2 regions of the Leifsonia sp. Ger2509 genome follow, and region 2 is predicted to be linked to the other one. Evidence: predicted binding sites of a transcription regulator. Region 2 holds the regulator's gene; the other holds the start of a gene.

Region 1 (11,694 bases), 2.0 Mb from region 2:
GTCGATCGCCGTGATGCTGGTGTCGGCGTTCTGGACGGTCGACGACTTCACCGGCGCCGTCGTCCACACCTTCACCCTCGACAACATCACGCGGCTCTTCACCGACCCACTGTTCGGCGAGGTCGCGCTGCGCACCATCCTCGTCGCCGTCACCGTGACGGTCATCGATGTGGTGGTCGCCGTGCCGATGGCGCTGTTCATGAGCAAGGTGGCGTCGCCGCGGGGCCGCATCGCGCTGGTCGTCGCGGTGACCACACCGCTGTGGGCGAGCTACCTGGTGAAGGCGTACGCGTGGCGTATCCTGCTCGCCCCGAACGGACCGCTCGCGGCCGTGACCGGCGGGAACACCCCGGGCTACGGACTCACTGCGGTGATCATCACACTCGCCTACCTGTGGCTGCCGTACATGATCATCCCGGTGTACGCCGGGTTCGACCGGGTCTCCGACTCCCTGGTCGAGGCGAGCTTCGACCTTGGCGCGAGCACCTGGCGCACCATCCGGTCGGTCGCTCTGCCGCTCGTCTTCCCGGCGATCGCGGCAGGCTCGATCTTCACGTTCTCGCTGACGCTCGGCGACTACATCGCCGTCGGCATCGTCGGCGGCAAGACGCAGCTGCTGGCCAACCTGATCTACGGGCAGCTCGTGACAGCCAACAACCAGCCGTTCGCGGCCGCACTCTCGCTCATCCCGCTCGCCGCCATCGTGCTGTACCTCTTCGCGATGCGCCGCACGGGCGCCCTGGAGAACGTCTGATGAAACTGCCCCTCTCGCTGCGCGTCATCCTCACCATCTGCATGGTGATCGGGCTCGCGCTCCTCTACATCCCACTGGCGCTCATCGTGCTGAACTCCTTCAACAGCTCGCGGACGTTCGGGTTCCCGCCGACGTCGTTCACATTGGAATGGTGGCAGAGGGCAGCACAGAGCAGCGGTGCGCTGGCGGCGCTCGGCACCTCGGTGATCGCGGGGCTGTGCGCGATGCTCATCGCGCTCCTGCTCGGAACGATGGCCGCCTTCGCGGTGCAGCGCTTCGCGTTCTTCGGCAAGAGCACGATCAGTTTCCTTGTCGTGCTGCCGATCACCCTGCCCGGCATCGTCACAGGCATCGCGCTCAACGCGACGTTCGTGCAGGTGCTCGGCCCGTTCGGGGTGGCGCTCGGGCTCGCGACGGTCATCATCGGGCACGCGACGTTCTGCATCGTCATCGTCTACAACAACGTGCAGGCGAGGCTCCGCCGCGTGGGGACATCGCTCGAGGACGCATCGGCCGACCTCGGCGCATCCGGATGGCAGACCTTCTGGCGGGTGACGTTCCCCGGCGTGCGCGGCGCACTCATCGCCGGCGCGGTGCTGGCGTTCGCGCTGAGCTTCGACGAGATCGTCGTGACGACCTTCACGGCCGGCCCGGCCATCCAGACCCTGCCGCTGTGGATCTTCAGCAACCTGTTCCGCCCGAACCAGGCGCCGGTCGTGAACGTCGTCGCGGCCGTGCTGGTCGTCGTCGCGGTCATCCCCGTGTGGCTCGCGCAGCGATTCTCCGGCGACTCCGCGACCAGTCGCGTCTAGCGCCCGCACGGGTGCGGGCTAGGTCGCGAGGGCGCGGATACGTCACAATGAGCAGGTGTCCAAGAAGATCGATTCCACGCTCAAAGAGCTCCTCAAGGCGCTGAAGAAGCACGCCGAGGTGATGAGCGCCCCGCGCGTCCCCATCAAGCAGGCGCAGAAGGCGAGCGCCCGCGTCCAGTCGGCCGCCAATGCCTACACCGAAGCGGTGCACACCCGCACGGGGCAGCCGAGCCCCTTCGTCGACCTCATCGAGCCGGGACTCGACGACGACACGCTCCGCTCGCTGAAGAGCGAACGGGATGCGGTGCTCCGCCGCCACAACATCCCGGTCACCTGAGTCCGGTGTGATCCTGCGACATCACCCGATGCGGGTGATGCAGCGATGGCGTCCGCACGGTTACCGTCAATCGACTGGCGCTCCCGTCGGGTCCGCATCGTTCGAAAGGTCTACGCCGTGAATTTCTGGGACTTCGTATCGTTCTTCTTCTGGACGTTCGTCTTCATCGCCTACCTGATGATCCTGTTCTCGATCATCGGGGACCTCATGCGCGACCACAAACTCAACGGGTGGTGGAAGGCCGTCTGGGTCATCTTCCTTATTTTCCTGCCGTTCCTCACCGCGCTGGTCTACCTGATCGCACGGGGACGCGAGATGTCCGAACGCCAGCGCGCAGCCATGCAGGCGGCGCAGGCCGACACCAACTCGTACATCCGGAACGTCGCCGGGACCTCGTCGCCGGCCGATGACATCGCGAAGGCGAAAGCACTTCTCGACTCCGGCGCGCTCAGCCAGGCCGAATTCGACACGCTGAAGGCGAACGCGCTCGCCAAAAGCGCCTGACGCACGGGCCGCACACGCCTGAACAGGGTTCGCCCCGAGGAGATCACGCTCCTCGGGGCGAACCCTGTTGTGTGTGGCTCTGCGGTCAGGCCGCTGCGGGCAGCTCGACCGGCAGCGACGCGGCGACGACGAGCTCGCCGTCGCGCGCATCCACGTGCACCGTTCCTCCGTCGACCAGCTCACCGCTGACCAGCAGGTCGGCGATGCGGTCGTCGAGCTCGCGCTGGATGAGCCGTCGCAGCGGTCGTGCACCGTACTCGGGCTCGTACCCGTTGTCCGCGATCCACGCCACGGCGGCCTCCGTCGCCTCGAAGACGACGTCCCGCTGCTGGAGCCTGGCGGCCGTCGCTGCGAGCAGCAGGCGCACGATGTCGCGCAGCTGAGCCGTGTCCAGCTTGCGGAACAGCACGATTTCGTCGATCCGGTTCAGGAACTCGGGGCGCATGGCCTCGCGCAGCTTGCCCATGACCCGGTCGCGCAGATCCTTCTCGGAGGCGAACCCTGACGCGTCGGCGGATGCCCCCACCGGCACGAATCCGAGCGCGCCGCTCCTCGAGGCGAGGAACTCCGAACCGAGGTTCGATGTCATGATGACGACCGTGTTGCGGAAGTCGACCGTGCGGCCCTGGCCGTCGGTGAGACGACCGTCGTCGAGCACCTGCAGCAGCACGTTGAACACGTCCGGGTGCGCCTTCTCGATCTCGTCGAACAGCACGACCGAATACGGGTTGCGCCGCACGCGCTCGGTGAGCTGCCCGGCCTCGTCGTACCCGACGTATCCGGGAGGGGCGCCGACCAGGCGCGCGACGGTGTGCCGCTCGCCGAACTCGCTCATGTCGAAGCGCAGCATCGCCTTCTCGTCACCGAACAGCGACGCGGCGAGAGCCTTCGCGAGCTCGGTCTTGCCGACGCCCGTGGGCCCCAGGAAGAGGAAGCTGCCGACCGGGCGCCGCTGGTCGCCCATCCCGGTGCGGTTGCGCCGCACAGCCTTGGAGACCGCGACGACCGCGTCATCCTGACCGATCACGCGCTCGTGCAGCTCGGTCTCGAGCCGTGCGAGGCGCTCGCGGTCCGCGTCGCCGATGCGGCTGACCGGGATGCCGGTCGCCCGCGAGATCACGGCGGCGATCTCGGGCTCGTCGACGACCGCGTCCACCTGGGGCTGCGTGCTCATCGTGTCGAGCTCGGCCTGGACGGCCTCGATCTCGTCACGCAGCCGAGACGCATCCTCGTAGTGCTCCGCGGTGACGGCCGAGTTCTTCTCGGCCTCCAGGTTCGCGAGGCGCTCGAGCAGGGCGGATGCGTCGATCCGCTTGCCGAGCGACAGTCGCAGCCGAGCGCCGGCCTGGTCGATCAGGTCGATGGCCTTGTCCGGCAGGAACCGGTCGGACACGTAGCGCGCCGACAACTCGACGGCCGCACGGATGGCGTCGTCGGTGTAGCGCACACCATGGTGCTCCTCGTAGACCTTTCGCAGGCCGGCGAGGATGAGCACCGCGTCCTCGGTGCTGGGCTCGCCGACCGTCACCGGCTGGAATCGCCGCTCGAGCGCGGGATCCTTCTCGATGCGGCGGTACTCCTTGAGGGTGGTCGCGCCGACGAGATGCAGGTCGCCGCGGGCGAGGCGCGGCTTCAGGATGTTGCCAGCATCCATGCCGCCCCCGTCACCGGAGCCGCCTGCGCCGACGACGGTGTGCAGCTCGTCGATGAAGACGATCAGCTCATCGCGCCGGGCGCTGATCTCATCCATGAGCTTGGTGATCCGCTCCTCGAAGTCGCCGCGGTAACGGGTCCCCGCGACCATTCCGGGCAGGTCGAGCGCGATGACGCGCTTGCCCCGGAGCTGCTCGGGCACGGCGCCGTCGACGACGGCCTGGGCGAGTCCTTCCACGATCGCGGTCTTGCCGACGCCGGCTTCGCCGACGAGCACCGGGTTGTTCTTGGTGCGCCGGGAGAGGATCTCGACGGTCTGTTCGATCTCGTCGAGGCGGCCGATCACCGGGTCGAGCCCGCCGTCGCGCGCGAGCGCGGTCAGGTCGGTGCCGAACTGGTCGAGCATGGGTGTGTCCGACGCCCCAGCACCCTGGTCAGGTGCCGGCGAGCCGTCCGGGCCCACGTTCGTGGTCTGCCGCATGGCGGAGGTGAGCGCCTCTGGGGTCACACCAGCGGACTGGAGGACCTGCCCGGCGGGCGAATCCTGTACGAGCACGAGAGCGAAGAAGAGGTGCTCGGGGTCGATGTAGGTCGCACCGGATGCGCGGGCCACCTGGTACGCGTGGAAGAGCGCACGCTGGGCGGACGGCGTGATCGACGCGGAGTCCGCATCGACGATGCTGCCGCTCTGCGGGAGCCGCTGCTCAGCGGCGGCCGCGACCGTGGCAGGGTCGACACCGATCCGGCGCATCGCGTCGGCTGCGGGCCCCTGCTCGACCATGACCCGCAGGATGTGCAGGGAGTCGAGCTCCTGGTGGCCGTGTTCGAGCGCGAAGCGGCCGGCCTCGGCCAGGATCTCCTGGGTGCGGCGGCTGAGGAAGCGGCTGATGTCGATCGAGCGCGCCGAGCGGGCGCGCTCACCGGCGAGGTAACGCGCGAGGAACTCGTCGAACGAGTTGCCGCTGTCGCTCTCCGGCGTGAAGTTGTCGGGCACGAGGTCTCCTGTTTCTCTGAAGTTGAGTCGTGTTCACTCAACTTCAACAACAGGCCGTGGTCGTTATTCCCGGTGCCGACCGGTTCGCGCCTTGGGCTGAGCGCGCCGCTCGCATGGCCGCGACGCGCCCACAGAGGGGCCAGGTTCCGCTAGTGCGCGGAGCGGGCACCAGCGCCTGCTGTCCCCTCCGCGGCATCCGGCCGCCTCGCGCGGCATCCCGCCGTCTCGTGCGGCGATCAGCCGCCGGGGGCGCTCGTCGGCGGCCCGGACGGCTGGGCCGTCGGCGTGGGCTGCCCGGACGGCCCCGGTGTCGGGTTCTGGGCGCCGCTGCCGTTGCTCACCTCGATCGTGACCGTGTCGCCGCTGTTGACGCGGTTGCCTGCCGACGGGTTCGTCGAGTCGACCATTCCGGCCGGCTGCTGGCTGTTCACCTGGTTCGGGTCGATGGTGACGGTGAGGCCGAGGTTCTGCAGTTCGGACTGGGCTGTCTGCGGGGTCTGGCCGGACACATCCGGGATCGTGACGCGCGTGCCGTAGAGCTGCGCATCCGAGGGCTGTGCGAACGGCGCGCCGCCGTACGTCGAGTCGATCGCCTGGAGGATGGGACGCGCGATGTGGAACTTGACGTCACCACCGCCGACGCCGTTGAACGCCAGGCTGCGCAGCGGGGTCGCACCAGAGACGTTGCCGACCCACGTCGCGGTGGACACCTTGCTCGTCGAGGTCACGAGCCAGTTCTGCAGCGAGTTGTCGGTCGTTCCCGTCTTTCCCATGATCGGCACGCCGTCGTACGGGTTCGCACTCGCGGCCGTCCCGCCGCCCTGCAGCACCCCCTGGAGCGCGTAGGCCACCCCCGCCGCGATGTTCGGCGCGATGCCCTGCGTGCACTTCGACGGCGTCACCGGCCGGACGGTACCGTCGGCGTTGATGACGCGGTCGATCGCAACCGGCGTGCAGACGACACCGCCGTTCGCGATGCCGGCGTAGGCGGTCGCCATCGTCAGCGGCGACAGGTAGTTGGTTCCGAGGATCATCGACGGGTACGAGTTCAGCGGGTTGCCCGCGGAGGCCGGATGCACCTCCAGCCCCTTCGCCGCGTTCAGGATTGAGCACAGGTCGATTTTGGTGCCCATCATCGCGAACGCCGTGTTGACCGACTGCGCCGTCGCGGACATGACGGACAGGTAGCCGCCCGACCCTTCATCGTTCGACACCTGCCAGTCCGGCCCGGAGATGTCGGCGCAGGTGTTGGTGAAGTCCGAGGTCGGGAAGTCGTGCTGCGTCGCATCGATCGTGTCGTAGAGGCTGTGCCCGGCCTCGAGCCACGCCGCCAGGTCGAACGCTTTGAAGGTCGACCCGGTCTGGAACCCCTGCGACCCTCCGTACGCCTCGTCGGTGTTGTAGTTGACCGCCGTCGTTCCGGCGACGGCCTGGTCCGTGTTGTTGAAGGCGCGGTTCTCCACCATCGTGATGATGCGGCCGGTGCCGGTCTCGGTCGAGACGTTCGACGCCCCCAGGTCGATGCCGTTCGCGGACGCCGGAATGTACGAGCTCAGCGACTGCTGGGCGACCGCCTGAAGGTCGAGGTTCAAAGTGGTGTAGATCTTCAGCCCGCCGCGGTTGAGCGTCGCCCAGCGGTCGGACGACGTCGCGCCGAACGCAGGGTCGTTGAGGACGACGTCGCGCACGTAGTCGCAGAAGAAGGCAGCGTTGAAGCGGACCGCGGTCGCGCATCCCGACGTGGTCGGCGTGATCGTAGGCTTGACGGGCGTCGCTTTTGCGGCGGCGCGCTGGGCCGCCGTGATCTTGTGGTTCACGTACATCCGGTCGATCACGTAGTCGCGACGTTCCTTGGTCAGCTTGTAGCCGTTCGCTGCACCGTTGTCCGCGTTCTTCGGCTGGTCGATGCGCAGATTCGCCGGATTGTTCAGGATGGCCACAAGGGTCGCCGCCTGCACGAGGTTCAGCTGGGAGGCAGTGGTGCCGAAGTAGTAGTGGGCGGCGGACTCGATCCCGTAGACCTGGCCGCCGAACCCGACGACGTTGAGGTAGCCCATCAGGATCTGGTTCTTGCTGTACTCCTTCTCGAGTCCGACCGCGTAGCGCATCTCCTGCAGTTTGCGCGACAGGGTGACGCCCGCCGCGTTCTGGTAGCAGGCCTGGATCGCCTTCACGTCCGTGAGCGCGTCGCACTGCTGCACTTCGACGTTCTTCACGTACTGCTGGGTGATGGACGACCCGCCCTGCACCGAACCGCCGCTGACCGTCGAGAGCGCGCCGCGCACGGTGCCGAGGATGTCGACCGCGCCCTCCGAATAGAAGCGCGGGTCCTCGGCGGCGACCGTCGCATCCTTCACCGTCTGGGCGACCGCGTTCCACCCGACGTTCACGCGGTCCTGGGCGTAGAACGATGCGATGGGGACCTCGACTCCGCCCTTCTTGGCGTAGATCGCGGAGTCCTGGGCGAAGGGGGTGATCTTCAACTCTGACGGGAGCTGGTTGAACCCGTTGATCCCGGCCGACGCCGCCGCCCCGATTCCCAGGAAGCCGGGGAGGACGACGGCCGCGACCAGGACCGCCGCCATGAGGCAGGCGACAACGATCTGCGCATACAGGCCGAGTCTGGTGCTGGCCGGGGTGATCTCGTAGCGCCGCAGAGGCTCGAGCCGTCTCGAGAGGTCGGCCATGCGGTCACGACGGAAGGAGAGCGGGGAGGTGTCCACGCTCCCACAGTCCCACCGGTTTCCTTGTGTTTGCCTGACGCCGACGTGGGAAACCTGTAGAGATTTTCATGGACCGTCGGCCGGTCGTTCACCTATTTCACGGCGACGATGTCTATGGGGCGGATGTCCGCATCCTTCGCCAGCAGATCCGGCGCGACCTGCCCGAGGGCCTTCGGGATCTCCCCGTTCAGGTGCGCCTGGCGGCCCTCCTCGGTCTCGAACGTGTCGAAGATGCCGTAGGTCGTCTCGCTGACCTTGAAGGCGTACCAGGTGATGGTCCCGTCCTCCGCTTCGGCTATCGCCCTGCCACCTTCGAGGAAGGCGCCGAGCTCCGCGCCTTTTCCGTCCTTCGCCTCGAGCAGTGCGAGGATTCCCAGTTTCACAGTCATCACGGTTCTCCTATCGGGCTTCCGCCTCTGAATGTACGCCGCCGGCGGCGACGGTCCGCGGGCTCGCAACAATGTCTCAGGCGGCCCACCGGACCGTTCCTCGGCGTAGCCTTGGAGTGCTGAACGCGGCGCCGTGATCCTTGCCGGTGACCTGCTGCGCGCCCACAAGAACAGGACTGCACCACGATGACACTTGCCGACCCGACGACGCGGGCGCTGACGACGGAGGATGTCGACCGCCTCCGTCCCGACTTCCCGATCCTGCAGGAGCGGGTGAACGGGCATCCGCTCGTCTACCTCGACTCGGGCGCGACCTCCCAGCGCCCCCGCGCGGTGATCGACGCCGAGGTGGAGTTCGCCGAGCACCACAATTCGGCCGTGCACCGGGGTGCGCACACGCTCGCAGCGGAAGCGACCGAGCTGTTCGAGGATGCGCGGACCACCGTCGCGTCCTTCGTCGGAGCCGGCCACGACGAGATCGTCTGGACGTCGAACGCTACCGAAGCGCTGAACCTGGTCGCCTACGCGATGTCGAACGCGACGGCCGGCCGGGGCGGCGAGGCCGCATACCGTTTCCGGTTGGGCGACGGCGACGAGATCGTCGTGACGGAGATGGAGCACCACGCCAACCTGATCCCCTGGCAGGAACTGGCGGCGCGCACGGGCGCATCCCTTCGGGTCATCCCGATCACCGACGACGGCGCGCTGGACCTCGACGAGGCCGGCCGCGTCATCGGCGACCGCACGCGGCTCGTCTGCTTCACCCACGTCTCGAACGTGCTGGGCACAGTGAACCCCGTCGAGAAGCTGACGGCACTCGCCCACGCCGCCGGCGCACTCGCGGTTCTGGATGCGTGCCAGTCCGCGCCGCACCGCCCCCTCGACCTCCACGCGCTCGGTGTCGATTTCGCGGCGTTCTCCGGACACAAGATGCTCGGCCCCACCGGCGTCGGCGTGCTCTACGGCCGGGCGGAACTCCTCGACGCCCTCCCCCCGTTCCTGACCGGGGGCTCGATGATCAGCACGGTCACGCTCGACCACGCAGAATACCTCCCCGCCCCGCAGCGCTTCGAAGCCGGGACGCAGCGGGTGTCGCAGGCGATCGGTCTGGCTGCTGCCGTCCGGTACCTCGACGACGTCGGCCTCGACCGAGTGCACGACTGGGAGACCTCCCTCGGCCAGCGGCTCGTCGCCGGCCTCGCCGGCATCCCGGGCATCCGGGTACTCGGTCCGGCAGTCGGCGAGGACCGGGCCGGCCTCGCCAGCTTCGACGTCGACGGCGTCCACGCGCACGACGTCGGCCAGTATCTCGACGAACTCGGGATCGCGGTGCGGGTCGGCCACCACTGCGCCCAGCCGCTGCACCGGCGATTCGGCATCACGGCGACCACCCGCGCGAGCACCTACCTGTACTCGACACCCGACGAGGTCGACATCTTCCTGAACGCCGTCGCCGACGTCCGGCCGTTCTTCGGGGTCGGCCGATGAGCGATCACGGCGCGGAGGGCATGCCGCTGCGCGACCTCTACCAGGAAGTGATCATGGATCACGCCCGCAAGCCCCACGGCTACGGGCTCGCCGACCCGTCGAGCGCCGAGTCCCACCAGGTCAACCCGACGTGCGGCGACGAGGTCACGGTGCGCGTGCTCACGGATGCGTCGAGCGGGAGCGTGGTCGGCCTGAGCTGGGAGGGCCACGGCTGCGCGATCTCGCAGGCGTCCGCATCCCTGCTGTTCGACCTCGTGCACGACCTCGACCGCGGCGAAGTGAAGGCACGGATCGACGCGTTCCGCACGATGATGCAGTCGAAAGGGACGAGCGAGGGCGACGAAGACCTCCTCGGCGACGCGGTGGTGCTGGCCGGGGCGTCCCGCTACATCGCGCGGATCAAGTGCGCGATGCTCCCCTGGGTCGCCCTCGAGGACGCCCTCACCCGCGCATAACGCACGGCGAGCACAGGAAAAAGCATCCCATCGTCGCGATTCGGGATGCTTTTTCCTGTACTCGCGGGTCGCGGCTGCGCGGGCCGAGCGCCGGGTGCGGCAGTGCCCGCTCAGCCGCCGATGGCGCCCATGCTGCGCTCAGGGGGGATGAAGTCGGCCGCGTTGATGCCGTGGCCGGCCCACTTGCCCCACATCGCGGCGCGCCACCACTGGGCGATCTCGTCGTCGGGCGCGGTTCCGCGCAGCAGGGGGCGCAGGTCCGTCTCCTCGTCGCTGAACAGGCACGAGCGGACCGTGCCTTCCGCCGTGATCCTTGTGCGGTCACACGCCTCGCAGAACGGGCGTGTCACCGAGGCGATGATCCCGACCGTGTGGGGACCGCCGTCCACCGACCATTCCTCGGCCGGGGCCGACGGGTCGTCGCGCCCGATCTCGGTCAGGTCGAACCGCTCGCCGAGTTTGTCGAGGAGCTCGGCCGCCGTGACGAGGTTGTCGCGGGTCCAGGTGTGGTCGGCGTCGAGCGGCATCTGCTCGATGAACCGCAGCCGGCAGCCGTTCGCGATGGCCCACTGCAGCAGGTCGGGCGCGTCGTCGAGGGTCGACCGCATCATCACCGCGTTGAGCTTGAGCGGAGCCAGGCCCGCTGCGTGCGCCGCGCGGATGCCCGCGAAGACCGAATCGAGCCGGTCGCGCCGGGTGAGTTCAGCGAAATGCCTGCGGTCGACCGTGTCGAGGGAGATGTTGATCCGCGTGAGCCCTGCCGCGACGAGGCGCGCCACCCGGTGCTCGAGGCCGACAGCATTGGTCGTGATCGACAGGTCGATCCCGGGAGCGACGGCCGCGCTCCGCGCGATGATCTCTTCGAGATCGGCTCGCATCAGCGGCTCGCCTCCGGTGAACCGCACTTCGCGGATGCCGAGCTCGCGCACACCGATGGCGACGAGCCGCGCGATCTCGGCCGGGGTGAGGAGGTCTTCGCGCGCGATCGGGGGCAGCCCGGCCTCCGGCATGCAGTAGGTGCAGCGGAGCGAGCACTTCTCGGTGACGGAGATGCGCAGGTCGTGGGCGACGCGACCGAAACGGTCGACGAGGCCGGGAACGTCCGGTCGATCCGCAAGGCTCGGCATCTGCGCCGGGTCGCGCCGCACCCGGGGAATGCCAACGCTGACCAGGCTCATGATGTCACTGTACGTCTTCGGCGGCGAAGCGCCCAAAACACTGATCAGGTCCACAGGGCGACGTGGCGCCGGCGGACCGGCTCACCCTGTCTTCGCCTCATCTCGCTTGCGTCCGGCCACCTCGGTCGGGATGCCCTTGGACAGCAGCAGGGAGAGCAACGTGATCGCGATCAGGCCGAAGAACGCGACACCGAGCGACGAGAGCTGAGAGTCGGTGTAGATGCTCGCGAGCTGGTCCGACTGGTCGGAGGTCAGGCCGTTCTCCTTGCCGATCTCGGTGACTGTCGCCGCCGGGACGATCGCGACGCCGCCCTGCGTCTGCTCGCTGATCGTGGACTTGACGTCGTCCGGCAGGGAGCTCGCGGCGACCCCCGACGCGAACGACGTCGTCAGGGCCCCGATGAGGA
Region 2 (11,694 bases):
ACTCTCGAAGGCGTTCGACGGTCTCCAGAAGTATCCGTACGACGTGAAGGCGGCCAAAGCCCTCGTCGAGAAGGCGGGCGCGACCGGCAAGCAGATCGTCATCCGAACGGCACCGATCGGCACCGACTTCAGCGTCGTCGCCCAGGCGACCGCAGCGGCGGCGGAGTCGATCGGCCTCACGGCGAAGATCGAGACCGTGACCCCGAACGCGTACACGACCCTCTTCACCGATCCGAACGCCCGGGCGGGAGCGGACCTCTTCTACACGTCGTGGTACCTGTCCTCGCCCGACCCGCTCGAGATGTACTCGGTGCTGCGCACCGGCGACTACAGCAACTACGGCAACTGGTCGGACCCGACGTTCGACGCGACCGTGAACGACGCAGTGGGCATCGACGATCCGGCGGCCCGCTCGGAGAAATCGGCCGAGGCACAGCGCATCGCGAACGACCAGTTGCCCTGGCTGCCGCTGTTCGAGGCGCCGATGTCGGTCTACCTGGGCAAGCGCATCACCGGCGTCCAGCCGTCCGTCGCATTCCTCTACTACCCGTGGGCTGCGACCATTGGCGCTCGCTGACGCGGCCGCCGGCCGGCGCGCATCCGGTGGGGCGACTATCACGATGACGGTCGCCCGCCGGGTGCTGGGCAAGCTCGGGTCGCTTCTGCTCACCCTGTTCCTCGCATCGCTGCTGGTCTTCTTCTCGCGGTTCCTGGTGCCGGGCGATCCGATCGACTTCCTGCTCCGCGGGCGCAAGCCCAACCCGGAGACCATCGCCGCGCTCACCAGGCAGTACGGCCTGGACCTCCCGCCCTGGCAGCAGTACCTCGACTGGGTCGCTGGGATGCTCCACGGCGACTTCGGGCGCTCGCTCCAGTACCGGCAGGACGTCTCGACCGTCATCGCTGAGCGGCTGCCGGTGACCCTCGGCCTGGTGATCATGGCCGGACTGATCATCACGATCGTCGGCCTGGCAGCAGGGATCGTCGCGGCTCTCTACAAGGGGCGGATGCTCGACCGGGCCATCCTCGTGGGGCTCACCGTGCTCGCCGCGATCCCGTCGTTCGTCGGGTCGATCGTGCTCATCTCCGTCTTCGCGGTTCAGCTCGGCTGGTTCCCGTCGTTCGGTTCAGGGGACGGTTTCTTCGACACCGTCTATCACCTGATCCTGCCGTCCATCGCACTCGCGATCGTGTTCATCGTGCTCATCGGCAAGATCACCCGCACGTCGATGGTCGACCAGCTCGGCCGCGAGCACGTCGAGGTCGCGACCAGCCGGGGTCTCACCCGGGCCTCCGTCATCCGCCGCCACGTGCTGCGCAATGCGATCGGCCCGATCCTGACCGTGAGCGGCGTGCTCGTAGCGGGCCTGCTCGTCGCCAGCACCATCGTCGAGTCCGCCTTCGGGCTGGCCGGGATCGGCTCGCTGCTCGTGCAGTCGGTCGACCGGCTCGACTTCCCGGTCGTGCAGGCGATCGTCCTCCTCGTCGTCACCGCGTTCGTCGTCGTGAACGCGATCGTCGACATCCTCGAACCCGTGGTCGACCCCCGATCAGCAGCTGGAGCCGGTGCCCGATGACAACCCCCACCATGGCAGTGAAGGTGCTCCGCGCATCCCGGATGCGCAGGCCTGCGCTCAGCTGGACCATCAGTCTCGCGATCCTGGCGATCATGACGCTGGCGGCCGTGTTCGCCCCCCTGATCGCGCCGTACGACCCCGACCACATCGACTTCGCGGCGATCTACGCGTCGCCCAGCCCGGCCCACTGGCTCGGCGCGGACGCTCTCGGCCGCGACACCCTCAGCCGCCTCATCTTCGGCGCACGCACCGCGCTGCTCGGGCCGCTCGTCGTCGTGATCGCCTCGACCGTCGCCGGCATCCTTCTCGGCCTGCTCGCCGCCTGGCGCGGGGGCTGGATCGACGCGGTCCTGGGGCGGGTGTTCGACGTTCTGTTCGCGTTCCCGTCGCTCCTCATCGCCATCATGGCGGTTGCGCTCTTCGGAAAAGGCCTGGTCGCACCGGTCATCGCTATGAGCATCGCGTACGCGCCGTTCGTCGCCCGCCTCACCAGGTCGCTCGTGCTCGCCGAACGCAACCGGCCGTACGTCTCCGCCTACCGCGTGCAGGGCTTCGGGGGCGGATGGATCGCCCTCCGCCGCGTGCTGCCGAACGTCACCCCGATCGTGGGCGCGCAATCCACCCTGAACTTCGGCTACGTGCTCGCCGAGCTCGCCGGGCTCTCGTTCCTCGGCCTCGGTGTCCAGGCTCCGACCGCCGACTGGGGCGCGATGATCAACGAAGCCCAGGCGGGAATCGTCGGGGGCCACTTCCTGCCCGCGATCGTGCCCGCGGTCGCCGTCGTAATCGTCGTGGTCGCCGTCAACATCGTCGGCGAAGAACTCTCGGACCGGATCGGAGGGGGATCGGCCGCATGACGCTCCTCGACATCACGCAGCTCACTCTGGATCTTCCGACCGGCGCCCGCCTGCTCAACGGCATCACCTTGCAGGTCGGCGACGGCGAGACCGTCGGCCTCGTCGGAGAATCCGGCTCCGGCAAGTCGCTCACGGCGCGCTCCGTGCTCGGGCTCCTCCCCGACGGCGCGGTCACCGGCGGGTCCGTCCGCCTCGACGGCACCGAGGTGCTCGGCGCATCCCGCCGGGACCTGCTCCGCCTCCGGCGCTCGAGCGCGGCCATGATCTTCCAGGATCCGCGCGCCGGCATCAACCCGATGCGCACGCTCGGCGACCACCTCACCGAGGCTCTTCGCCTCGGCGAAGGCTGGCCGGCATCCGCCGCGCGCTCCCGCGCGATCGAGTTGCTGCACGCTGTGCGCCTGCCGCGGCCCGAGGAGCACCTGGGCCAGTACCCGCACGAGTTCTCCGGCGGGATGCTGCAACGGGTGATGATCGCGGGCGCACTCGCCGGGTCGCCGCGGCTGCTCGTCTGCGACGAGCCCACTACGGCACTGGACGTGACGACCCAGGCCGAGATCATCGCGGTGCTCACCGAGCAGCGCGCACAGCGCGGCATGGGGATGCTCTTCATCACCCACGACCTGAACCTCGCCGCCTCGATCTGCGACCGCGTCTACGTCATGAGCGCCGGGGACATCGTGGAGGAGGGGGATGCCCGTCGGGTGTTCCTCGACCCGCAGGCCGCGTACACGCGGCGGTTGGTGGCGGCGACGCCGACGCTCGATGGGGCGGATGGGGCGGATGCTGCGGCTGCGGCGGGTGCGGGGGGTGGGGCTGGGGCTGCTTTTGGTGCGGGCGCGGGTGCTGAAGGTACGGGGGCTGGGGCTGGGGCTGCTTGGGGTGCGGGGGCCGGCGCTGCGGCGGCGGGGGCTGCCGGGCCCGCGGCGGCGGCACGCACGCCGATGCTCGAGGTCCGCTCGCTCTCAAAGACATACCCGCGTGGGAAGGAGCCCGTGCGGGCCGTCGCGGGTGCCTCCATCACCGTCCCGGCCGGCGAGGCCCTCGGCGTGGTCGGCGAATCCGGCTCGGGCAAGTCGACGCTCGCGCGGATGATCGTGGGCCTCGAACGCGCGGACACCGGGGACATCCGGGTCGCCGGGGCCGAGCGGACGGTCCGTCCCCGCACCCGCGCGGACCGTCTCGCGCACGCCCGGAGCGTCCAGATGGTCTTCCAGGACCCCTACCTCTCGCTCGATCCGCGCATCCCCGCCGGTCGCGCGATCGAAGACGCATTGCGCCTCCACACTGACCTGACGTCGGCGGATGCGCGCATCCGCGCCCTGGCGCTCCTCGACCAGGTGGGCCTCGGCGAGAAGCACGCCCAGGCGAGGCCCCGCACCCTCTCCGGAGGACAGCGCCAGCGCGTCGCCATCGCCCGCGCGCTCGCCATCGAGCCGGAGGTCCTCGTCATGGACGAGGCGACCAGCGCCCTCGATGTGTCCGTTCAGGCCCAGGTGCTCGACGTGGTCTCGGAGATCCGGCGGGCGCGCAACCTTACCGTCCTGTTCATCAGCCACGACCTGGCTGTCGTGCGGCGTGTGTGCGAGAGCACGGTGGTCATGCGCCGGGGCGAGATCGTCGAGCGCGGGACGACCGCGGAGATCCTGCGCAACCCACAGCATCCGTACACGCAACTGCTGATCGACTCCGTCCCCGCCGGCGCGCGCGTGTGAGGGCCCATTGGCCGCCGAAAGGTGGCGAAAGTGGGGCGGATACCCCACGTATCGCACCCCGGCAGCGTCAGCGGCGCACCGACCTCGTCACGGTGAACTTGGGGTTGCGGGCGACCCGGGTCGTGGGGCCGACGATGCGGTCGAGCGACGCGCGGTAGCCGAGGTGGGAGTTCCACACGGCCCAGAGCTCGCCGCCCGGTGCGAGCACGCGCGCTGCATCGTCGAACAACCGGAGGGCGGCGCCCGCGTGGACCGCAGCGCCGATGTGGAACGGCGGGTTCACCACGATCAGCCCGGCGCTCCCGTCCGGCTGGGATGAGAGAGCGTCGTCGCGGACCACCTCGACCCGAGCGTCCACGGCGTTGGCGCGCATGGTCTCGCGGGCGGATGCGACAGCGGCCGATGACTGGTCTGTGGCGATCACACGGATGCTCGGCCGTTCCCGCGCGAGCCAGGCCGCGATGACGCCGGTGCCGCAGCCGAGATCGATGGCGGTGGGCGCATCCGGCCGTGCCTCCCCGAGGACCGTGAGCAGGAAGCGGGTGCCGATGTCGACGGACGTCCCCGCGAACGCCGCGCCGTGCGCGCACACCCACAGCCCGAGGTCGTCGTCGAACCGGCCCCGGGGCCACTCCCCGCCCTGCTGCGGGACGGGCCCTTCGACGGTCAGCACCCGCGCCTTCTGCCGCGCGAGCCCCGCCCGTACACTCCCGAACGACCGCCGGAGCACCTCGTTCATGGCCGTGGTCAGGTGTTTCACCATGCCACCTGCATAGACGGTTACATCCGGATGCGCGTTCGCGGCGATGCACTCCGCGATCTCCTCGAGCGCGTCCAGGCTCCGCGGCAGGCGCAGGAGCACCGTGCGCGCATCCCGGACCAGCTCCGGAACCAGGTCGAACGACCGGTACGAGCCGGACATCCCGAACCGCTCCGCGTTGGCGCCCAGCGCCCGCTCGCCGGCCAGCGCATCCTGGTGCACGCGGATCTCCCGCACGCCGAACCGGGCCGTCGCGCCGAGGGTCAGCGCGCCGTAGCCGTCGCCGATGACGACGAGCTCGCCGGGCTGCGGGGCATTGGCCGACTCGGCCGCGGTGTCGAGCAGGAGCCGGTCAGCGGCATCCACGGCGAAGAGGTTCGGGGCTTCGACATCGGGCCAGCGCCGGAGGCGTTCGAACGCGAATTCCTCTGCTCCGGCCACGCCCTCTTTCCTACCACCTCTCGCGGCCGGCCATGTGCCCGCCCGCCCGAGTGCTCCCCGCCACGTCGAGCGGGTGGGCACGTCCCGTACTGGCGGGCTCGCGGCGATGACGCCCGGGTCAAAGCCAGACGGCGAGAGCTGGGCGACCGCGCGCTGCCCTTGCGCCGCGCCCTACGCGGCGACGGCCTCGCGCGCGCCGACGAAGGCGTCGACGCAGCGGCGGATCTCGTCCTCCGTGTGCGCCGCCGACAACTGGACGCGGATGCGGGCCCGCCCCCGCGGCACCACCGGGAACGAGAACGCCGTCACATACACGCCGCGCCGCTGCATCTCGTCGGCGATCCGGGCGGTGAGCGCCGCATCCCCGAACATGACCGGAACGATCGGATGCTCACCCGGCAGCAGTTCGAACCCCGCCTCCGTCATCAGCGAGCGGAACAGCGCCGCGTTGGCACGCAAGGTGTCGCGCAGGCCACCGGACAGCTCGAGCAGGTCGAGGGCGGCGAGCGTTCCCGCGACGATCGACGGGGCGAGCGTGTTCGAGAAGAGGTACGGCCGCGCGCGCTGGCGCAGCAGGTCGACGATCTCCGTGCGCGACGATACGTAGCCGCCGGATGCGCCGCCGAGCGCCTTCCCGAATGTTCCGGTATAGATGTCGACCCGGTCGGCGACGCCGCAGAACTCGGGCGTCCCGCGACCGTTCGCACCCACGAACCCGACCGCGTGGGAGTCGTCGACGAACACGAGCGCCCCGAACTCGTCGGCCAGATCGCAGATCTCGGCGAGGGGCGCGATGTAGCCGTCCATGGAGAAGACGCCGTCGGTGACGATGACGCGGAACCGCGCATCCGCCGCCGCTTCCAGCTGCGCACGCAGGTCGGCCATGTCGCGGTTGCGGTACCGCAGGCGCTGCGCTTTGGAGAGGCGGATCCCGTCGATGATCGATGCGTGGTTGAGCTCGTCGGAGATGATCGCGTCCTCGGCGGTGAACAGCGTCTCGAAGACGCCGCCGTTGGCGTCGAAGCAGGAGGAGAAGAGGATGGTCGCCTCGGTCCCGAGGAACTGCGACACCCGGCGCTCCAGCTCCAGGTGCTGCTCCTGGGTCCCGCAGATGAAGCGCACGCTCGCGAGACCGTAGCCCCAGTCGTCGAGCGCCTGCTTCGCGGCATCCCGCAATACGGGATGGTCGGCGAGGCCGAGGTAGTTGTTCGCGCAGAAGTTGAGCACCTCGGCGCCGTCGGCCGTGATCAGCGCCTGCTGCGGGCCGTGGATGCTGCGCTCCCGTTTCGTGAGCCCCGCCGCGTCGATCTCGGCCAGCTGCCCGGCGACATGTTCGCGGAATGTTCCGTACATCAGAGTTCCGTCCAATCCAGGATGACTTTTCCGCCGTGCGCTGACGCGGCCGCCGCGAAACCGTCTTCCCAGCGGCTGGCCGGGAACCGGTCGGAGACGATGGATGCGATCGCCGTCCGCAGCGTCGCACTGGTCTGCAGCATCGCGCCCATCGCGTTCCAGGTCTCGAACATCTCACGGCCGTAGATGCCTTTGAGGGTGAGCATGTGGGTGACGACGATCCCCCAGTCGACGGCGATCTGCGACGACGGGAGCCCGAGCATGGCTATGCGCCCGCCGTGGTTCATGTTCTCGATCATCTGCGGCAGCGCTGTCGGCGCACCGCTCATCTCGAAGCCGACGTCGAAGCCCTCGCGCATGCCCAGGGCCACCTGCGCGTCCCGGATGGTCGCGTTGCGCACGTCGACGGTGAAGTCTGCACCCATTCCTTCGGCGAGCGCCAGCCGGTCCGGGCTGATGTCGGTGCCGACGATGAAGCGGGCGCCCACGTGGCGGGCGACGGCGATGGCCATGAGGCCGATGGGTCCGCATCCGGTGACGAGCACATCCTCACCGACGACGGGGAACGCGAGAGCCGTGTGCACGGCGTTGCCGAGCGGGTCGAACAGGGCGCCGACCTCGGGGTCGATCGCGGAGTGGTGCACCCAGACGTTGGTGGCCGGGAGCGTGAGGTATTCGGCGAAGGCGCCGTTGCGCTGCACGCCGAGACCCTTGGTGCGGATGCACATCTGCCGGCGCCCGGCGCGACAGTTGCGGCAGGTGCCGCAGACGATATGGCCTTCGCCCGAGACCAGGTCTCCGACGGAGACGTCGTGCACGAACGGGCCGACTTCGACGACTTCGCCGAAGAATTCGTGGCCGGGGATGAGCGGGGCCGCGACAGCGGAGGCCGCCCAGTCGTCCCAATGGAGGATGTGCAGGTCGGTCCCGCAGATCCCGGTGCGGAGCACGCGGATCTTGACATCCTCGGGTCCGGCCTCGGGTTCGGGGACATCGATCAGTTCGAGGCCTGCTGCCGCCTCGGCTTTGTAAAGGGCCTTCATCGCCACCTTCTCGCTTCGTCGTGTGAAGTGTCATGCATCAGGGCTTTTGTGGAGCCCGATTCACTCTACGACGGATGGGCGCGCGCGCCGCGCTCGTTACGAGGAAGGGGGCGCATCCACCGCGCCGGGCTGAGCAGGAACCGGCTGCGCCGGGTAGCCCGACCATCCGGCCGCGGCATATCCGCCCTGGTACGCCGCTAGCGGGGGCGCGGGAGGCGCCGGCGCCACCCGGGCCGGCTTCGGCTCGAACGCCCGCACGATGACAGGGATCACCGCCGATACGACGGCCACCAGCAGGGACGCCGACGAGATCCGCCACCACCAGTCGGCCCAGTCCTGCTCCGGAAAGGCCATCGGCAGCACGAGGGCGACGACGGTCACGCTGATCAGCGCGATGGTGACGTACCCGGCAATCGCCGTCAGCTGCGCCCTGGCGCGGCCGACGAAGTACAGGAAGTACACCTGGAAGAGGAGCAACGCCACGCGCACGACGACCACGATGCCGATGAAACGCACGAGCTGGAGATCCCACACGAACGGATCAGCGGTGTTCTCCGGTTGCAGCCAGCCGTTCCACAGTTTGAGGAGGCCCACGGCCACGAGCAACGAGTTGACCGCCGTCGACGCAGAGAGATACCAGCGGTTAGGACCGTTCTGCCCCACGGAGGCGTCAAGCGAGACGGCGCCGGCGAACGCAGCCAGGAGCATCAGGGTCAGCCAAGCCCGGCCTGCGACATTCGCCTGATCGCCGACGATGATGAAGACCCCGCCCATCAGCGCCGCGACCGTGAGGGTCCCGATCGTCAGGTAGAGCGCGGTGGACGCGGCGCGCGAACGCCGCTGCGGTGTATCGGTCATGAAAGCACTCCTGTGAAAGCTGATATTTCACAGGCTACCACCAACATTCATCCATTTCACACTTATCCCCACTCGCGGAGACCTTCCTCGCGTCCTCCTCATGAGGTGTGACGTACGCATCCGACACGCCGGGCCCGAGGGCGCAGAGTTCACGCCTCGGGGCCGGCGCAGCACGATCAGTCGCGGTCGAGCGGACGCCAGACGACGATCTGGTTGCTGCGCCGCACCCGTGTGCCGGCCCGCAGCGAGATGACCTCGCCGGCCGACCCGGCGGCGAACACGCGGCGTCCGGGGCGGTTGAGCAGTTCATCCGACAGCGCCGCCTCGAGTTCGCGGATGCGCCCCGTGAGCGCGCCCACCTGGTCTTCGAGCTCGAGGATGCGACGGATGCCCTCCAGGCTGACGCCTTCGGCTCCCAGCCGCGAGATCTCCTGCAGCTTCGCGACGTCGCGCATCGAATAGCGGCGGGATTTGCCGGGCGTACGCGAGGGGCTGACCAGCCCGAGCCGGTCGTACTGCCGCAGCGTCTGGGGGTGCATTCCCGCGAGCTCGGCCGCGACCGAGATGACGAAGACCTGGGTGTGCTCGTCGATGTCGGCCATGTCAGCCTCGCGACCTCGCGAGCAGGTCGTCGCGCGGGTTCTCATCCGGCAGCTTCTCGACGAAGCCACGCAATGCCTCTTCGGCGTCGGCAGACAGGTGCGATGGCACGGCGATCTGCACGACGGCCAGCAGGTCGCCGGTTCCCTTCGGGGTCTGCACCCCGCGGCCCTTCACCCGCAGTACCCGTCCGCTCGGCGTCCCGGGAGCGACGCGCAGCTTCACCGGCTCGCCGCCGAGCGTCGGCACCTCGATGGTGGCGCCGAGCGCCGCCTCGGCGAACGTCACAGGGACGGTCACGCGCAGGTTGAGGCCTTCGCGCTCGAACACCGGATGTTTGCGAACCGTCACGGTGAGCACGATATCGCCTGGCTCGCCGCCGTCCGGGCTGGGCTGGCCCTTGCCACGCAGCTTGATCTTCTGGCCGTCGGCCACGCCTGCCGGGATCTTCACCTTGATCGGCTTGCCATCGGCGGCCTGCAGCGTGATCGTTTCGCCGCGCGTCGCCGTGACGAAGTCGATGGTGGTCGTCGCGGTCACGTCACGGCCGCGGGTCGGGCCACCGTAGCCCCGGAATCCGCCTGTGGTGGACCCGAACCGGCCGTCGCCGAACATGCTGCCGAAGATGTCGTCGAACTGGCCGCCCTGCTGATAGGTGTACCCGCGCTGGCCGCCCTGGCCGAACATCCCGCCGAAGACGTCGTCGAAGCCGCCCTGTCCGGCCGAACCCGGCGCGGTGAAACGGGCGCCGGAGCCCATGGCGCGGATCTGGTCGTACTCCTTGCGCTCTTCCTCATCGCTGAGCACGGAATAGGCTTCGCTGATTTCCTTGAACTTCGCCTCCGAGGCGGCATCGCCCGGGTTCGAGTCCGGGTGGTATTTGCGCGCGAGCTTGCGATAGGTCTTCTTGAGCTCGGCCGCGCTGACGTCCTTGGAGACGCCGAGGACCTTGTAGAAGTCCTTGTCGAACCAGTCCTGGCTTGCCATGGCGCCTCCTCTCCCTCTATCTAACCGTGCGCAATTCGAAGAAGTCCCTTGTTCGACGCGAATGCGTCACGTCTGCCCCATCAGCGTGCGCTCTTGGCGAATTGCGAAGGCAGAGCGGGCGGATGGGGCAGACGGATGATGCTACCGCTGCGGCACGGAGACGACCACCTTCGCCACCCGCAGCAGGGTCGACCCGACCAGGTAGCCGGTCTCGACGACGTCGGCGACGGTGTCCGTCTCGACGTCGGGGCTCGGCTGCTGGAAGATCGCCTCGTGGATCTGCGGGTCGAACGGGTCGCCTGCTGCGCCGAACGGCTTCACGCCGAGGCGCTCGACCGACGTGCGCAGCTTGGCCGCGATGGTCGCGAACGCGCTGCCCTCCTCGAGGTCTCCGTGCTTCTCGGCACGGTCGAGGTCGTCGAGCACGGGCAGGAGACCCTTGACGGTCTCGCCGACCGCGCGCTCACGCTCGATCTCGCGGTTGGCCTCCGTACGCTTGCGGTAGTTCGCGTACTCGGCGGTCAGCCGCTGCAGGTCGGCGAGCCGTTCCGCCGCCACCTGGTCGGCCGTCGACTGGCCGCTCAGCACATCCAGGTCGTCATCGGAGAGGAAGCCACCGAACTCGGCTGTCCCGTCGGCATCCGTGTCGGACGGCCCGACGTCGACCAGCTCTTCGTGGGCCAGGTCGGGGCCGGAGGCATCAGCCTCCGACCCGCTCTCCGGGTGCCGAACCTTTCCGGTCTCGGGATCGATCCGCCGCTTGTCGCGGATGACCGGCTCCTCGTGTTCGTCGGGCTGGTCCCCTGCGGGACCCTTCGGCGTGTGGGGCATGACTACTTGGTCTCCTCGTCTTCGACCACCTCGGCGTCGACGACGTCCTCATCGGAGTTCGTCTCGGCCGCGGGCTCCTCGGCGGGAGCGGACGCCTCGGCCTGGCTGGACGCGTAGATCGCCTCGCCGAGCTTCTGCTGGCTGGAGTTCAGCTTGTCGTACGCGGTCTTGACTGCGTCCTCGTCGTCTCCGGCGAGCGCGCTCTTCAGCGCGTCGACGTCGCCCTGGACCTCGTTCTTGACGTCCTCGGGCAGCTTGTCGTCGTTGTCCTTGATCAGCTTCTCGATCGAGTAGGCGAGCTGCTCGGCCGTGTTGCGGGTCTCAGCGGTCTCACGACGCTTCTTGTCCTCGGCTGCGTGCTCCTCGGCCTCGCGCACCATGCGCTCGATGTCGTCCTTCGGCAGCGACGAGCCGCCGGTGATCGTCATCGACTGCTCCTTGCCCGTGCCCTTGTCCTTGGCGGACACGTGCACGATGCCGTTCGCGTCGATGTCGAAGGTGACCTCGACCTGCGGGATGCCACGAGGTGCCGGTGCGATGCCGGTCAGCTCGAAGGTGCCGAGCGGCTTGTTGTCGCGGGTGAACTCGCGCTCGCCCTGGAAGACCTGGATCGCGACGGACGGCTGGTTGTCGTCGGCCGTGGTGAACGTCTCGCTGCGCTTGGTCGGGATG

What was found. The regulator HspR, encoded in region 2, represses chaperone genes until heat shock. The targets are predictions, from matches to a motif close to AAGTTGAGTCNNNNNGACTCAACTT.
Region 1: the regulator HspR is predicted to act here: its motif matches at 5,074-5,098, upstream of ACV7NN_RS03325 (ATP-dependent Clp protease ATP-binding subunit).

The regions. Positions count from the first base shown of each region.
Region 1 is NZ_JBUYVB010000003.1:630,018-641,711, forward strand. It holds gene ACV7NN_RS03305 (ABC transporter permease) at 1-754, shown strand, start outside; gene ACV7NN_RS03310 (ABC transporter permease) at 754-1,566, shown strand; gene ACV7NN_RS03315 (hypothetical protein) at 1,622-1,903, shown strand; gene ACV7NN_RS03320 (SHOCT domain-containing protein) at 2,021-2,407, shown strand; gene ACV7NN_RS03325 (ATP-dependent Clp protease ATP-binding subunit) at 2,493-5,054, opposite strand; gene ACV7NN_RS03330 (transglycosylase domain-containing protein) at 5,291-7,777, opposite strand; gene ACV7NN_RS03335 (putative quinol monooxygenase) at 7,870-8,166, opposite strand; gene ACV7NN_RS03340 (SufS family cysteine desulfurase) at 8,353-9,654, shown strand; gene sufU (Fe-S cluster assembly sulfur transfer protein SufU) at 9,651-10,109, shown strand; gene moaA (GTP 3',8-cyclase MoaA) at 10,220-11,287, opposite strand; gene ACV7NN_RS03355 (MFS transporter) at 11,369-11,694, opposite strand, start outside.
Region 2 is NZ_JBUYVB010000003.1:2,612,301-2,623,994, reverse strand. It holds gene ACV7NN_RS12950 (ABC transporter substrate-binding protein) at 1-577, shown strand, start outside; gene ACV7NN_RS12945 (ABC transporter permease) at 621-1,577, shown strand; gene ACV7NN_RS12940 (ABC transporter permease) at 1,574-2,434, shown strand; gene ACV7NN_RS12935 (dipeptide ABC transporter ATP-binding protein) at 2,431-4,149, shown strand; gene ACV7NN_RS12930 (class I SAM-dependent methyltransferase) at 4,217-5,350, opposite strand; gene ACV7NN_RS12925 (glycine C-acetyltransferase) at 5,522-6,703, opposite strand; gene tdh (L-threonine 3-dehydrogenase) at 6,703-7,746, opposite strand; gene ACV7NN_RS12915 (hypothetical protein) at 7,843-8,604, opposite strand; gene ACV7NN_RS12910 (heat shock protein transcriptional repressor HspR) at 8,781-9,197, opposite strand; gene ACV7NN_RS12905 (DnaJ C-terminal domain-containing protein) at 9,208-10,191, opposite strand; gene ACV7NN_RS12900 (nucleotide exchange factor GrpE) at 10,333-11,022, opposite strand; gene dnaK (molecular chaperone DnaK) at 11,025-11,694, opposite strand, start outside.